DNA from 3 places in the Rossellomorea vietnamensis genome. Region 3 is predicted to be linked to each of the others. Evidence: riboswitches for the same ligand, from Rfam matches in the RefSeq annotation. Region 3 holds a riboswitch; each other region holds the start of a gene.
The links. A riboswitch is a leader RNA that binds a small molecule or an ion and turns the genes downstream of it on or off. The one in region 3 is predicted to bind S-adenosylmethionine.
Positions count from the first base shown of each region.

Region 1: it holds a riboswitch for S-adenosylmethionine, as region 3 does, so the genes downstream of both, N5C46_RS17600 (O-acetylhomoserine aminocarboxypropyltransferase/cysteine synthase family protein) here and N5C46_RS23245 (YezD family protein) in region 3, are expected to answer to the same signal.
Region 2: it holds a riboswitch for S-adenosylmethionine, as region 3 does, so the genes downstream of both, N5C46_RS06100 (2,3-diketo-5-methylthiopentyl-1-phosphate enolase) here and N5C46_RS23245 (YezD family protein) in region 3, are expected to answer to the same signal.

Region 1 is NZ_CP104558.1:3,448,306-3,453,112, reverse strand. It holds gene metX (homoserine O-acetyltransferase MetX) at 1-751, opposite strand, end outside; gene N5C46_RS17600 (O-acetylhomoserine aminocarboxypropyltransferase/cysteine synthase family protein) at 816-2,111, opposite strand; SAM riboswitch class I at 2,260-2,378, opposite strand; gene N5C46_RS17595 (trans-sulfuration enzyme family protein) at 2,467-3,606, opposite strand; gene N5C46_RS17590 (DUF302 domain-containing protein) at 3,732-4,112, opposite strand; gene N5C46_RS17585 (peroxiredoxin family protein) at 4,195-4,776, opposite strand; gene N5C46_RS17580 (hypothetical protein) at 4,769-4,807, opposite strand, start outside.
Region 2 is NZ_CP104558.1:1,179,023-1,183,829, reverse strand. It holds gene N5C46_RS06105 (pyridoxal phosphate-dependent aminotransferase) at 44-1,228, shown strand; SAM riboswitch class I at 1,277-1,379, shown strand; gene N5C46_RS06100 (2,3-diketo-5-methylthiopentyl-1-phosphate enolase) at 1,479-2,687, shown strand; gene N5C46_RS06095 (2-hydroxy-3-keto-5-methylthiopentenyl-1-phosphate phosphatase) at 2,687-3,346, shown strand; gene N5C46_RS06090 (methylthioribulose 1-phosphate dehydratase) at 3,343-3,990, shown strand; gene N5C46_RS06085 (1,2-dihydroxy-3-keto-5-methylthiopentene dioxygenase) at 3,987-4,499, shown strand; gene N5C46_RS06080 (aspartyl-phosphate phosphatase Spo0E family protein) at 4,704-4,807, shown strand, end outside.
Region 3 is NZ_CP104558.1:488,745-493,551, forward strand. It holds gene N5C46_RS02630 (acyl-CoA dehydrogenase family protein) at 1-178, shown strand, start outside; gene fabG (3-oxoacyl-ACP reductase FabG) at 200-958, shown strand; gene N5C46_RS02640 (MaoC family dehydratase N-terminal domain-containing protein) at 983-1,432, shown strand; gene N5C46_RS02645 (MaoC/PaaZ C-terminal domain-containing protein) at 1,429-1,833, shown strand; SAM riboswitch class I at 1,999-2,104, shown strand; gene N5C46_RS23245 (YezD family protein) at 2,182-2,337, shown strand; gene N5C46_RS02655 (phosphoadenylyl-sulfate reductase) at 2,441-3,139, shown strand; gene N5C46_RS02660 (sulfate permease) at 3,197-4,219, shown strand; gene sat (sulfate adenylyltransferase) at 4,263-4,807, shown strand, end outside.

The DNA of each region.
Region 1 (4,807 bases), 1.6 Mb from region 3:
CCAGTTTCTTTCCTTGATAATCAAGATAGCTTTCCACATTGTACTGCTCATTGGTCCTCACCCGCTGGAAGCGCCTGTCAAACAACTCCTGTGTACGATAGGTCACCATCCCGACCATCCTGGCAATCTCAAGCCCTTTTAATATGGAACCGTGAGGATAGTGGCCATTTTGAAATTCGGGATCCCCTTCAATTGCTGTGATCCCGATATGATTGAAGGCGAGACCGTAATCATTCAATGCCGGTGAGACGGCGAGGGCGAATACCTTATTGATATATGTCGGATACAGGGCCCCCCACTCCAATGCCTGCATTCCACCCAGCGAGCCGCCGATCACCGCTTCAATCCTTTCGACGGAGAGTTGTTGGAGTGCTTCATATTGGGAGTGGACCATGTCCCGTATGGTAATGTGGGGGAAGTCCGGGCCGTATCGTCCTCCGGTTTCCAGATCCGTGGACGTCGGTCCAGTACTTCCTTCACATCCCCCTAACACATTGAAAGCAATCACATTGTATAGATCGGTATCAATGTAGGATCCTGGTCCGACCAGTCCATCCCACCAGCCCTGATCCTCACTCGTTCCCTTCACAATATGGGTGCCGGTGAGGGCATGGCATACGAGGATGACGGGACCGTCCTTATTCCCGGTCCGTTCATAGGCCAGATTTATATTGTATAACGTGGTGCCTGACTCTAAGGTGAGGGATGGGACGGTAATGGAGCTTACTTCATAAGAGTATGAGTTCTCCATTCCTCCACCTCCTTTTTTGGTGTTGTTTGGGGTCATGGGCCCCCCCGGTGAAAACAGTTATTTTTTATACCCTCGACGTTTCTAAAGCCACTTCAATCGCATGATCCAGATCCTCGATCAAATCCTTCGCAGATTCCAAACCGACGGAAAGTCTTACAAGGTCCTCGGTGACACCTGTGGCCCGGATTTCCTCATCGTTCAATTGCTGATGAGTCGTGGAGGCTGGATGGATGATCAGTGACTTCGCATCCCCCACATTGGCAACATGGGACCAGAGGGAAATATTGTCGACGACTTTACGTCCTGAATCCCTGCCCCCTTTGATTCCAAAGACGACGATGGATCCCGCTCCATTTTTCAAATATTTTTGAGCAAGAGCGTGGGATGGATGCTGTGGGAGACCTGGATAAGAAACCCAGGCAACTCCGCTGTGCTGATTTAAGTGTTCCGCAATCTTAAAGGCATTCTCCGTGTGACGTTCGATGCGGAGATGCAGGGTTTCCAGTCCCTGCAACAGCAGAAATGCGTTTTGTGGACTTAAGCACGCCCCGAGATCCCGAAGCAGCTGCACCCTTAATTTTGTGATGAAAGCGGCCGCTCCCACATCTTGTGCGTAGCGAAGTCCGTTATAACTTCTATCTTCTTCTGTAAATCCAGGGAACTTCTCATGATTCCAATCAAACTTCCCACCGTCGATGACGACTCCACCAATGGCCGTACCATGGCCGCCGATCCACTTCGTCGCGGAGTGTATGACGATGTCAGCTCCCCACTCAATCGGCTTGCACACATATGGCGTGGCAAATGTGTTATCGATGATGAGCGGGATATGATGGTCATGGGCCACTTTCGCCACCGACTCGATGTCCAGGACGTGCAGGCTCGGATTTCCGATCGTCTCGGCGAATACCGCTTTCGTTTTCGGCGTGATCGCTTTTCGGAAATTCTCTGGATCAGTCGGATCGACGAAATGAACCTTGATTCCGTATTTCGGAAGGGTCGTAGAGAATAAATTGTACGTTCCGCCGTACAGATTGGTGGCTGCCACGATTTCATCCCCTGCACCGGCTATATTCAGGATGGAAAGAGAAATGGCGGCCATCCCGGATGATACACCCAAGGCTCCGATTCCCCCTTCTAAAAGGGCGAGGCGCTTCTCGAGGACGTCGACTGTCGGGTTCATGATACGGGTATAGATGTTTCCCGGTTCTTCAAGGGCGAATAGCTTTGCGGCGTGATCGCTGTTGTCGAACACGTAGGATGTCGTTTGATAGATGGGTACCGCCCTTGAGCCTGTAGTTGGGTCCGGCTCCTGGCCGCCGTGAAGAAGAAGTGTGTCGAAATCGAATGATTTTGTCATTTGGAATTCCTCCTAATTGTTTTGGTTTTGGGATTCTGTTGAACTAAGATACTGAAAAACCGAAGAAGAATAGGTACCTAGGAAGCGAGAAGAGGATAAAATAAAAAACCCTCTTCCTAAGAAGAGGGTCTAATTGAATAGGGTCCTCCTCTTATCTTTCAGGCAGATCGCCTGCAGGAATTAGCACCTTTTCATGTGACGCACAGTGCGTACATGAAGGTTGCCGGGTTTCATCGGGCCTAGTCCCTCCACCTCTCTGGATAAGAGCATTTAATTGTCAATGTGAAAAATTCATGCGTTGAGATGAATTATAAAGGGTAACCAGCCTCAACGTCAAGACCATTTTCAGAATTTTTTATTTTTTAACAGAAGCTGCTATTGCCTCGTTGAATTGAGAAACGATATCTCCCCCATCCTCGATACCTAACGATATGCGCACCACATGGGTGTTGATGCCTAGTTTTTCCTGCGCTTCTTTCGGAAGGGCACGATGAGAGGTTCCAAGCGGATAGGAAACCGTTGTTTCCACGCCGGCCAGGGACGGGATGATTTTGATCCATCCAAGGGACTTGAAGAATGTGCTGATATCGCAGCTGGCATCGAGTTCGATGGTGACGATCGCCCCATTCCCTTTATCGGATAGATCAGTTGGATAATAGACCCTCTTCACCTGCTCATTGCTGCGCAGTTCATCTGCAAGTGTTCCCGCGTTCTGAGCCTGGGTCCCCACCCGAAGTGCCAATGTTTTCGCCCCCCGGCATGTGAGCCATGCTTCAAATGGACTTAGGTTCGAACCGATGTTGACGACCTTCTCTCTTGCCTTTTGCACAAGCTCTTCTTTTCCGACTACGACCCCCGCTGTGATATCGCTATGCCCGCCGATATACTTCGTAGCGCTGTGAGCGACCAGATCGACTCCTTCAAGGTAGGGCTGACGCAGAAATGGTGTGGCGAATGTATTGTCGATCATCGATTTCAGGTTATGCTTTTCGGCAAGAGCTACCATTCTTGAAATATCCTCTACCCGCATAAATGGATTGGTTACCGTCTCACTGTAGAGAAGTTTGGTGTCGGGAGTAAGTGCTGCCTCGATTTCCTCCTCACTCGTGAAATCGACAAAGGAGGTCGAAATACCGAATGATTTCAGCTCTTCTTTCAGCATATGGAAAGTGCCTCCGTATAAATCCTCCGCCGCAACAATATGGTCCCCTGCCTGAACAACGGCAAGGATACCAACCAGGATTGCCGACAATCCGGAAGACGTGGCGACACCCGCAGGAGCTCCTTCAAGTTCTGCCACCATCTTCCCAAGTTCATCCGTGTTCGGATTACCCGTCCTTGAATAAAGATAAGGAGACTTCCCTTCATAGAAACCCTCAAGTTCCTCCAGAGACGTAAAAGAAAAAGCAGACGTCTGGTAGATCGGTGTTGTCTTACTACGGATTTCCTCTGTTCCTTTCAGCTGACTATGTACGACCTTGGTGGTGAATTTCATTTCACTTTCATCCTTCCTGAATCTATGTATTTTTAAAAGTGTATCATATTCAGAAGATTGTGAGGAGTATGAGTTAATGGGAGGCAAAAAAAGAACCCGCCGCTTTTTGCAACAGGTTCAAATCGTCAGACGTTTTCTAAACACCCGATCAGGCGATTTTCGATTTCCAACGCCAATCGTTTTAATTCATCGTTATCTACCATTTCAATCAGCTTGCTGGGCTTTGCCATCCCGATCTTCGTCGTTCCCTTTTCTGTGTATACCGTCACTTTACAAGGCAGGAAATAGCTGACGAGCATGCTTTCTTCCAGCACCTTTTTCGCTTCGTGGGGATTACATACTTCCAGGACAACTACTTCTTCGTTAAAATCCAGCCCTTTATCCTGAAGCTTGGCGGCCAGGTCAAGATTCCACAGAACCCCGAAGCTTTCTTCTTTCAAGGATGCCTCTACTGCTGATACGGCATCCTTCACATTCATTGAAACGTCTTTTGTGTAGTGGAACATTTTGATCCTCCTTTTGGGTTATGGTTACTTATACCTCATAGCGTATAAAACGAAACGTCCTGTCAGAGGTCCGTCCCTCCCATTATTCCATCCCTCCGACCATTTTACCCATCATTTCTTCGTTCATGGGGCCGACGATTTTGTGCTGGATGAGGCCGTTTGTATCGATCATGTAAGTGGTCGGGATCGTGAATGCCCGGTACTCGTCTCCGATATCCCCTTTCTCATCCATGAGAATGGGGAAAGTGAGTTCGTAGCCGTCGACAAATTGCTGGACTGCCTTCTCCCCATCATCCTGTGAGGTCAAATTGACGGCAAGGATTTCGACATTCTCTTTTTTCGCGTTTTTTTCGTAATACTGTTCCATATGGGGCATTTCCGCTTTACATGGCGGGCACCAGGTGGCCCAGAAATTCAGGATCACTTTCTTGCCTTGATAGTCAGACAGCTTTACTTCTTCCCCTTCCAACGTGGATAAGGTAAAGTCCGGTGCACGATCCCCTTTGGTGAGTCCCTGCTTGGCATCAGAAAGGTCCATGGATTCCTTGGCCAACTGGGCAGCCTCTTCTTTTGCCTTTTTTTCCTGTTGATCCTGGAACAAATTCACAAGGAAGATTCCGATCAGCAGTGCGACGATCGCCAGAGCAAAATTTCGTTTATTCACTTTTAGTTTTCCTCCTTACCGTTAAAAGAAA
Region 2 (4,807 bases), 690 kb from region 3:
ATTTGAAAGTAATTAATTTTCAAAAAAATGAGTGGGTGAATGGATGAAACACTTTGAAAAAGCAAAACGATTGGAATCATTACCGGAACAATTTTTCGCTTCCCTTGCAGGAACTGTGAATGCGGTTGTGAATGAGGGGCATGATGTCATTAATTTGGGGCAGGGAAATCCGGATCAGCCGACCCCCCCACATATTGTGGAAAAATTAACAGAAGCGGCTCAATCCTCTTCTAATCATAAATATCCTCCGTTTCGCGGTTTATCGAGCTTTAAAGAGGCGATTGCAGCTTTCTATTTGCGGGAATACGGAGTAGAAGTAGATCCCGAAACCGAAGTAGCGGTTCTCTTCGGAGGAAAAGCAGGATTAGTGGAGATTCCTCAATGTTTATTGAACCCCGGGGATGGGGTATTTGTCCCGGATCCCGGTTATCCGGACTATGTATCGGGGGTCGCATTGGCAGAAGCCAGTATGATCAAGATGCCGTTGAAAGAGGAAAATGGGTTTCTCCCGGATTATCGTGTCCATTCCCGTGAAGAATGGGAAAGGGCGAAATTAATGTTCCTTAACTACCCCAATAATCCAACGGGTGCAACCGCAACAATATCCTTTTTCGAGGATACTGTGGAACTTGCGTCAAAGCATGACATTTGTGTGGTGCATGACTTTGCTTATGGGGCGATCGGTTTCGATGGACAGAAGCCTGTGAGCTTTCTTGAGACGGATGGTGCCAAGGATGTCGGGATTGAGATATATACATTATCGAAGACCTATAATATGGCAGGCTGGAGAGTCGGTTTTGCCGTTGGGAATAAAAGTGTCATTGAAGCGATCAATCTCCTCCAGGATCACCTTTACGTAAGCCTGTTCGGAGCGGTTCAAGAAGCAGCCACTACGGCTTTATTGAGTTCCCAGGATTGCGTAACCGAACTGGTTGCCACATATGAAGAACGGAGACATCTCCTGATCTCGGGTCTACAGGGAATTGGGTGGGATGTAAAAGCTCCTCAAGGTTCTTTCTTTGCCTGGCTAAAGGTGCCGGAAGGATTCACATCTGTTGAGTTCTCAACCTATTTACTTGAAAAAGTCAAAGTGGCCGTTGCTCCAGGTGTAGGATTTGGCGAATATGGAGAAGGGTATGTACGGGTCGGTCTTTTAACGACAAATGAACGGATAAAAGAGGCGATTTCCCGTATAGAAAGTTTAGAATTATTTCACAAAAGGGATTGACATATGTTGAAATTGGTGCAATAATCCAACTGAATTAATATAATGAAATTCTTATCAAGAGCAGGCGGAGGGACCAGCCCGATGAAGCCCGGCAACCGACTTATTTAAGCACGGTGCTAATTCTTGCAGCTTTACAGCTGACAGATAAGAAGAGTGCCGAATGTAAACCTCTTCTTATCTGGAAGAGGTTTTTTTGTTTGGATGATATCAAGACACGGAAAAAGTGCTTTTACATAGGGAGGTAATACGGATGGGTGAAGTGATCGCAACATATCGAATTAAGGGAAAGAGTGGTTCCTTCGAGAAAAAGGCAGAAGGGATTGCTTTGGGACTCACGGTCGGATCATGGACGGACCTGCCGCTGCTGGAGCAGGAACAATTGAGAAAATACAAGGGAAGAGTCGTTTCAGTGGAAGAGAAGGAGGAAGGTCCATGGGGTGAGGTGAAGATAGGGTATCCCGGTCATAATTATTCCAATGATATCCCGGCTATCCTTACAACGGTATTCGGCAAGCTTTCTCTCGATGGTGAAGTGAAATTACTGGATCTGGAGTTCTCAGAAGACTTAAAAAAGTCATTTCCCGGTCCGCGTTTTGGGATAGAGGGCATCAGGCAATTAACAGGGGTTCATGGTCGACCGCTGTTAATGAGCATATTCAAAGGGGTGATTGGCAGGGATCTCACTTTCCTTGAAAATCAGTTAAGAGCTCAGGCCCTCGGCGGAGTCAATGTCGTAAAAGATGATGAAATATTATTTGATAATTCCTTGACTCCATTTTTTGAAAGAGTGAGATTAGGAAAAAAAGTGTTGCACGACGTCTTTGAAGAAACGGGTAGTAGAACCTTGTATGCCGTAAATCTGACAGGGAAAACCTCACAGTTACGGGACAAGGCAAGAAAAGCCAGGGAGCTTGGGGCAGACGCTCTTTTATTCAATGTATTTTCATACGGTCTCGATGTTCTGCAGGAATTGAGAGAGGACCCTGCGATTTCATTGCCGATCATGGCTCATCCTGCCTTTGCCGGGGCTGTTGCAGCATCTCCAGTATATGGGGTGAGCTACTCTTTATGGTTGGGTAAATTATTGAGAATGGCCGGAGCTGACTTTTCACTATTTCCATCTCCGTATGGAAGTGTGGCACTAGAGAAGGGCAACGTCCTATCCATAAGCCATGAATTAACGAAGCATGACGACCATTTGAAGAGAACCTTGCCAGTTCCATCAGCAGGCATACACCCGGCACTTGTACCACTTTTGGTAAAAGATTTCGGGACAGATTGTGTCATTAATGCCGGAGGAGGCATTCACGGTCACCCGGACGGTGCAAGTGGGGGAGGAAGGGCATTCCGTCAAGCGATCGATGCTGTTTTAAACGGAAGGTCACTCCAGGAAGCAGCCGAAACCCATGAAGAACTGAAGAAAGCCCTGTCCCTATGGGGAGGGGAGGTAAAGGTGTAATGAGTCATCCAGTGATATTCTGTGATTTCGATGGGACGATCACAGAAACAGATAATATCATTTCTTTGATGAAAGCCTTTGCCCCACCAGAATGGGAGCCTATAAAAGAGGACATTTTAAACCAGTCGGTCTCGATTAAAGAAGGGGTAAGCAAGTTGTTCTCCTTCATTCCTTCTTCACAGAAAGACGAGATGATCCAGTATTTGATGGAAACAGCGGTTATACGTGAAGGGTTCAAGGAATTCGTGGACTATACAAAAGTCAATGAGATTCCCCTGTATATCGTGAGTGGGGGAATAGACTTCTTTGTTCACCCGTTACTGAAAGAATTCGGGCCTTTTAAGGCTGTATATTGTAACGAAGCGATCTTTAATGATTCGACCATAACCATTCATTGGCCGTATCCATGTGACGTGCACTGTGAAAACAAAGGTTGTGGATGCTGTAAGCCTTCCATCCTGAGGGCATTATCCCTGGAAAATCATGAGGTGATTGTAATAGGGGACTCTGTTACAGACATCGAGATGGCGAAGCTTGGCGATACAGTACTCGCAAGGGACTATCTGGCACGTACGTGTGAAGAAAAGGGAATCCCGTACCATCCTTTTGAAACATTTCACGATTGCATAAATGTGATAGAAAAAGGAGTGACAATATGAAGTCGTATCAAGCCGAATGGGAAGAGCTCGCTGATATCAAAAGAGAATTGGCAGACAGGGACTGGTTTATGGGAACCAGTGGGAATCTGGCGATACGTGTGGGATCATCGCCTGTATCATTCCTGGTTACGGCAAGTGGAAAGGATAAGCGAAAGCACACGAAAGAGGACTTCCTCCTTGTGAATGCACAAGGTGAGGCCTTGGAGGAAACCCAACTGCGTCCCTCAGCCGAAACCCTTCTCCACAGTCACATATTCAATGGGAGTTCAGCGGGATGCAGCTTACATGTCCATACTGTTGCCAACAATGTGATCAGTGAACTGTATGGGGATGAAGGTGTCATCACATTCAGAAACCAGGAACTGATTAAAGCCTGGGACAAATGGGATGAACATGACTCCATCTCGATTCCCATCATCCATAATCATGCGCATATTCCAACCTTGGCGGATTCCTTCCTCCCATACATTAAAGAAGATAAAGGGGCCGTACTTATTCGCAATCATGGAATTACCGTTTGGGGACGTACAGGGTTTGAAGCTAAGAAACTATTGGAAGCGTGTGAGTTTCTGTTCCAGTACCACCTTACATTATTATCATTAACAACCACAAAATCTATTTCCAAGGGAGGAGTCAAATTATGACAACGATACACATTCAGGGGAAAAATCAGATCATAGAGCACCAGGAAGAGGTAGTAAATTATTTAAATGACCAAGGGGTTATCTACGAACATTGGAACATGGATAAACTGGACGAATCATTAAGGGACCGATACGCTTTAACCGATGAGGATAAAGAGGCCATTCTCTCCACCTTTAAAGAGGAGATTGAAGATATCTCAGCCCGCAGGGGGTATCAGGCAAGGGATGTGATTTCCCTTTCCGAAAGCACACCAAATCTTGAAGAGCTATTAAAGAATTTCCAACAGGAGCATCATCATACGGATGATGAGGTACGATTTATAGTGAATGGACATGGCGTTTTCGTCATTCAAGGAAAGGACGGGGATTTCTTTGAGGTGCATCTGAATCCGGGTGACTTAATTTCCGTTCCTGAAAACATCCGCCACTATTTTACTTTAAGCGATGATAAGCAGGTGGTAGCCGTCCGCATTTTTGTCACCCAGGAAGGCTGGGTACCAATCTATTAATCATCCATCAGGATAGACAAAGAGTCGCTTCTTTTGTCTATCTTTTTTTTGCACGTTTGGCGAAAAATGTCTAATTCAGCAATAATACTAGTTATTTTGTCTTGTTTTGCGAATCTATTTACTTTTCTGATAATACTTGCGATAATGCTCAAGTAATGATTTTACTATAAAAAGACTAGGAGATAAAAAAGGAGTTTAGTAGAAATGGGTCGTTTATTAAAACAGAAGTGGCTATTATTGAAAATCAACCACAAGCGCTCGGAAATGGTATCAATGGGAGTGAATTTAGGATTATGTGCTGAGGAGAC
Region 3 (4,807 bases):
CGTAGATCGCGTCCTCCAGATCCATGGTGGTATGGGCTATACAAGAGAGCTGCCGATCGAACGATGGTACCGGGAGGCAAGGTTATGGCGCATTTATGATGGAACCGATGAAATTCAAAAACTGATCATTTCAAGGAACTTATTAAAAGGTCATGTGAAACTTGGGCAATTTGTATAAACAGAAAAGGAGGCAGACGAAATGGGAGAGCGATTCAGAGGAAAAGTGGCTTTGGTTACAGGTGGAAGCAGAGGGATCGGCAGGTCGATTGCCGGATTACTGGCTGAAGAAGGGGCCAAGGTGGCCATCATCGACGTGAATGAAGATGCGTTGAATGAAGCGAGTGAGGTATTTAAACAATATGAATTGTATACAAAAGTGGCAAATGTCGTAGAATCCAGAGAAGTTGAAAATGCGATGAAGGAAGTATATGAATCTTTTGGCTCCCTGGACATTGTGGTGAATAATGCAGGGGTCATCAGGGATAATCTGTTATTCAAAATGACCGAAAACGATTGGGAGACGGTCATGGATGTGCATTTAAAGGGTTCATTCAATGTTGTGAAGGCAGCCCAACAATATATGGTCAAACAAAAGTACGGGCGCATCATCAATATCTCATCCACCTCCGCACTGGGAAATCGAGGACAGGCGAACTACGCAACGGCTAAAGCAGGTCTTCAAGGCTTGACGAAAACCCTCGCCATAGAACTTGGTCCTTTCGGAATCACAACGAATGCTGTAGCACCGGGTTTTATCGAAACCGATATGACAAAAGAAACGGCGAAACGGATCGGAATCACTTTCGAGCAATTAGTCGAAGCAAGTCTCCAGGGAATCCCTGTTGGAAGAAGCGGGCTTCCTGAAGATATTGCAAATGCCGTCGCTTTTTTTGCAGATGAAAAATCTTCATTCGTCAATGGTCAGGTTCTCTACGTTGCTGGAGGGCCGAAAGCCTGAATAAAGGAGAAAGGGGCGAAGAATATGTTTGAATCCTATATCGGAAAGAGGTCTACTCCCACACGAAATGCAGTGGAAAGAGGAGCGATTCGGAAATTTGCAGAAGCCATTGGCGATCCCCATCCCCTTTATGTGGATGAAGATGCCGGGAAGTCCTCCGCTTATGGGGGGAACATTGCCCCTCCCACCTTTCCGAGAGTGTTGGACTATGGTTCGATCGAAGGCTTTCATTTACCGAATGTTGGGTTGATTCACGGTGAACAATTCTTCCATTATGAAAGACCTTTGAAGGTAGGGGAAACGATTCAATGTTATACGGAAATAAAAGACTATTATGAACGTGAAGGTACCGGGGGGAAACTGGGATTCCTTGTCATCGAAGATGTCGGGGAAGATTCTCGTGGGGAAAGAATCTTCACTTCCCAGGCGATTGTCATTATTACAGAAGAAGTCAGAAAGAGGTTGAGTAAATGACAACACTACAATCATTCGGAATAGGAGATACACTTCCCCCGGTTGAACTCGCTCCGGTCACAAGGATGGACCTGATCAAATACGCAGGAGCTTCCGGAGACTATAATCCGATACACACCATTGATGATGAAGCCTTGAAGCTGGGTCTTCCAGGAATCATCGCTCATGGAATGTGGACGATGGGCAATGTGTCCAAACTTTTCAGCCCACACTATGATGAAGGGTTTATCCAGGATTACTCTGTACGATTTAAAGGGATGGTCATGTTACATGATGTGGTTACTTTACGGGCAGAATTGACGGACAATCAGGGTAACCTCCTTCATTTTAAAGTTTTAGCCACAAATCAAGCCGGGAAGAACGTAATTGAGGGTAATGTCGTGTTTAGACTCCTTGAATAGTTACGCAATGCTTTATGAAAAATTGTCGTAGAACCACCCCCAATCGAATAAACATGTATGGAATGATGTTTGAATAAAATAAGTCAAAAGACATAAATCCGATCGAAAAACTCGGGTTGACTTCTGCTGTAATTGTGATATTATTTAGAATATTAAAATGAATAACTCTTATCCAGAGTGGTGGAGGGATCTGGCCCTGCGAAGCCCAGCAACCTACGTATTGTAAGGTGCTAATTCCAGCAAAATGTGAAGTCATTTTGGAAGATAAGGTAACCTTACCTGAACAACTTTCCAAAATGGAAAGTTGTTTTTTTCTGATCTGGATAAGAAGAAAATTGGGGGTATCATGTGAAAAAAGAAAAGAACCAGCATGTACAGTTTGACTTGGTAGCAGAGAAAATCCAGTCCATGCTTGAAACCATGAGCTTTGGTTCGATCACGATTATCGTACAGGATGGAAAAGTCATTCAATTAGAGAAAAATGAGAAAGTCCGAATTAAATAAGCTGACTAGACAAACTAGAGGCGCGTAGCAAAAATATAGGGACTCCTTATATTTTGTTACCGCCTCTTTTTCTATGGATAAGCATTATGGAATGGGGTGTACTATGTTAACGTATCAGACTTGGAAACAGCCATCCGTAGAATTTGAAGTGGATCCGGTATATAAAGGAGCGTTGGACGTCCTGAAATGGACATATGATCATTACGGTGACGAGGTTGTCTATGCGTGCAGTTTCGGAATAGAAGGCATTGTGCTTATCGATCTCATATCCAAGGTGAAACCGCAGGCGACCATTGTATTCCTTGATACAGGGGTTCATTTCAAGGAAACGTATGAAATCATTGAGAAAGTGAAGAAGACGTATCCCGCGTTGACCATCCATATGAAAAAGCCTCAGTTGACCCTCAAGGAACAGGCAGAGGCATATGGGGATAAGTTATGGGAAACCAAACCAAACCAATGCTGTCAAATACGGAAGCTTGACCCGTTAAAAGAAACATTATCCAAGGGGCACGCATGGATTTCAGGCCTAAGGAGGGAACAATCCCCAACAAGACAACATGTTGAATTCATTAATAGAGATGACAAATTTCAATCCGTCAAAATTTGTCCGTTGATTCACTGGACGTGGAAGGAGATCTGGCGTTATGTCCATAAACATAATCTCTCTTACAACCCCCTCCACGATCAAGGATATCCGAGCATAGGCTGCTTTCATTGCACCACGCCGGCTATTGATGTCAATGATCTTCGCTCCGGAAGATGGAAAGGAAAAGGGAAGACAGAATGCGGCCTCCATTAGAAAGGGTGACGGTCTTTGCTTGAGGTTGCAGCCCTTCTGATCAGCTTGTTCTTCGCCATGAACATTGGTGCCAGCGGAGCGGCAGCGTCAATGGGAGTGGCATATGGTGCAGGGGCTGTAAAGAACATCCGGACAGCGCTATGGATATGCGCAGCAGGTGTCCTTAGTGGAGCGGTTCTGGGTGGTGGAGAGGTTGTAAAGACAATCAGTTCAGGAATCATCCCGCAGAATCTATTGTCGATTAAGATTGTTCTCATTATTTTGTTATCTGCAACGATTTCACTATTTCTGGCGAATGTGATCGGCATTCCGCTGTCTACGAGTGAAGTAACGGTGGGAGCCGTTGTAGGAGTCGGGGTAGCCTATCAGGTTTTGTATGTAAAATCACTTATTACGATCATGTCCTTCTGGGTCATCGTCCCTGTCATCGCTTTTTTCGTAACCTGGTTTGCGGGATTAGGTTTAGTCCAGCTTGGAAAGCGGGGGTATCATTTTGATAAACAGTGGCTTGCTTATCTGTTGATCATCGCCGGATTCTTTGAAGCTTTCTCAGCAGGGATGAATAATGTTGCCAATGCCGTTGGTCCATTGGTGGGGGCAGGGCTGATATCACCTTCACGTGGAATCTTGATTGGTGGAGCATTTGTTGCACTGGGAGCTGTTTTACTGGGAAAGAAAGTAGTCGAAACAAACGGCAAGAAAATTACGCAATATTCTAAAGCTGAAGGAATTGTCATTTCTTCAACAGGAGCCTTCCTCGTCATCTTGAGCTCTCTGTATGGATTGCCGATCCCTCTGACACAGGTTACATCCTCTTCCATCATTGGTTTGGGTGTAGCTAAAAACGGAAAGCACATGCTTCAAAAGAAAATCGTCAAAAAAATCATCAAAATCTGGGTGGTCTCCCCCTTGATTTCACTCAGTATTTCATACTTCTTGGTCAAACTGTTAATCGATAGTGATTTGTACTCGATTGTCGTACTGATAAGCGTCATCATTGCCACGGTAGGTGCGTTGTCGTTGATGAGGGTCATTAATGAGGAAAGACGGTCTGTCCACGAAGATGGAGGAGGCATTTGATCTTAATTCCGATTATACAAATATGTTAAGGAGGATATTTTACATGAGTTTACAGCCGCACGGAGGAGTACTGGTCCAATCCTATTTACCTGAAGAATCCTATAAGGACATCCAACACGAACTGCCACTGGACGACATCGCATTGAGTGATTTGGAACTGATTGCAATCGGTGCATACAGTCCCATAGAAGGATTCTTGACCAAGCGGGATTATCAGACCGTGGTGGAATCATTACGGCTTGAGAGCGGATGTGTATGGAGCATTCCCATCACTCTGCCCATCGACAAGGAGCAGGCTGGTTCTGTACAGCTAGGGAAAAGGAGCAGGCTTGTCTATAAAGGAGAAACATACGGGATGATCGACGTAGAGGATATCTACGAACCTGACAAATATAAAGAAGCCCTCCTGGTCTATGGAACGACGGACGGGGAACATCCCGGCGTAAAGAAGTTATTCGAGCGCGGTGATGTGTATGTCGGAGGGAAGATTACACTAGTGAAAAGGCTTTCCAAACCCTTTAGGGATTATACCTTCGATCCAGTTGAAACACGTAAAGGGTTTAAAGATAAGGGATGGAGAACGATAGT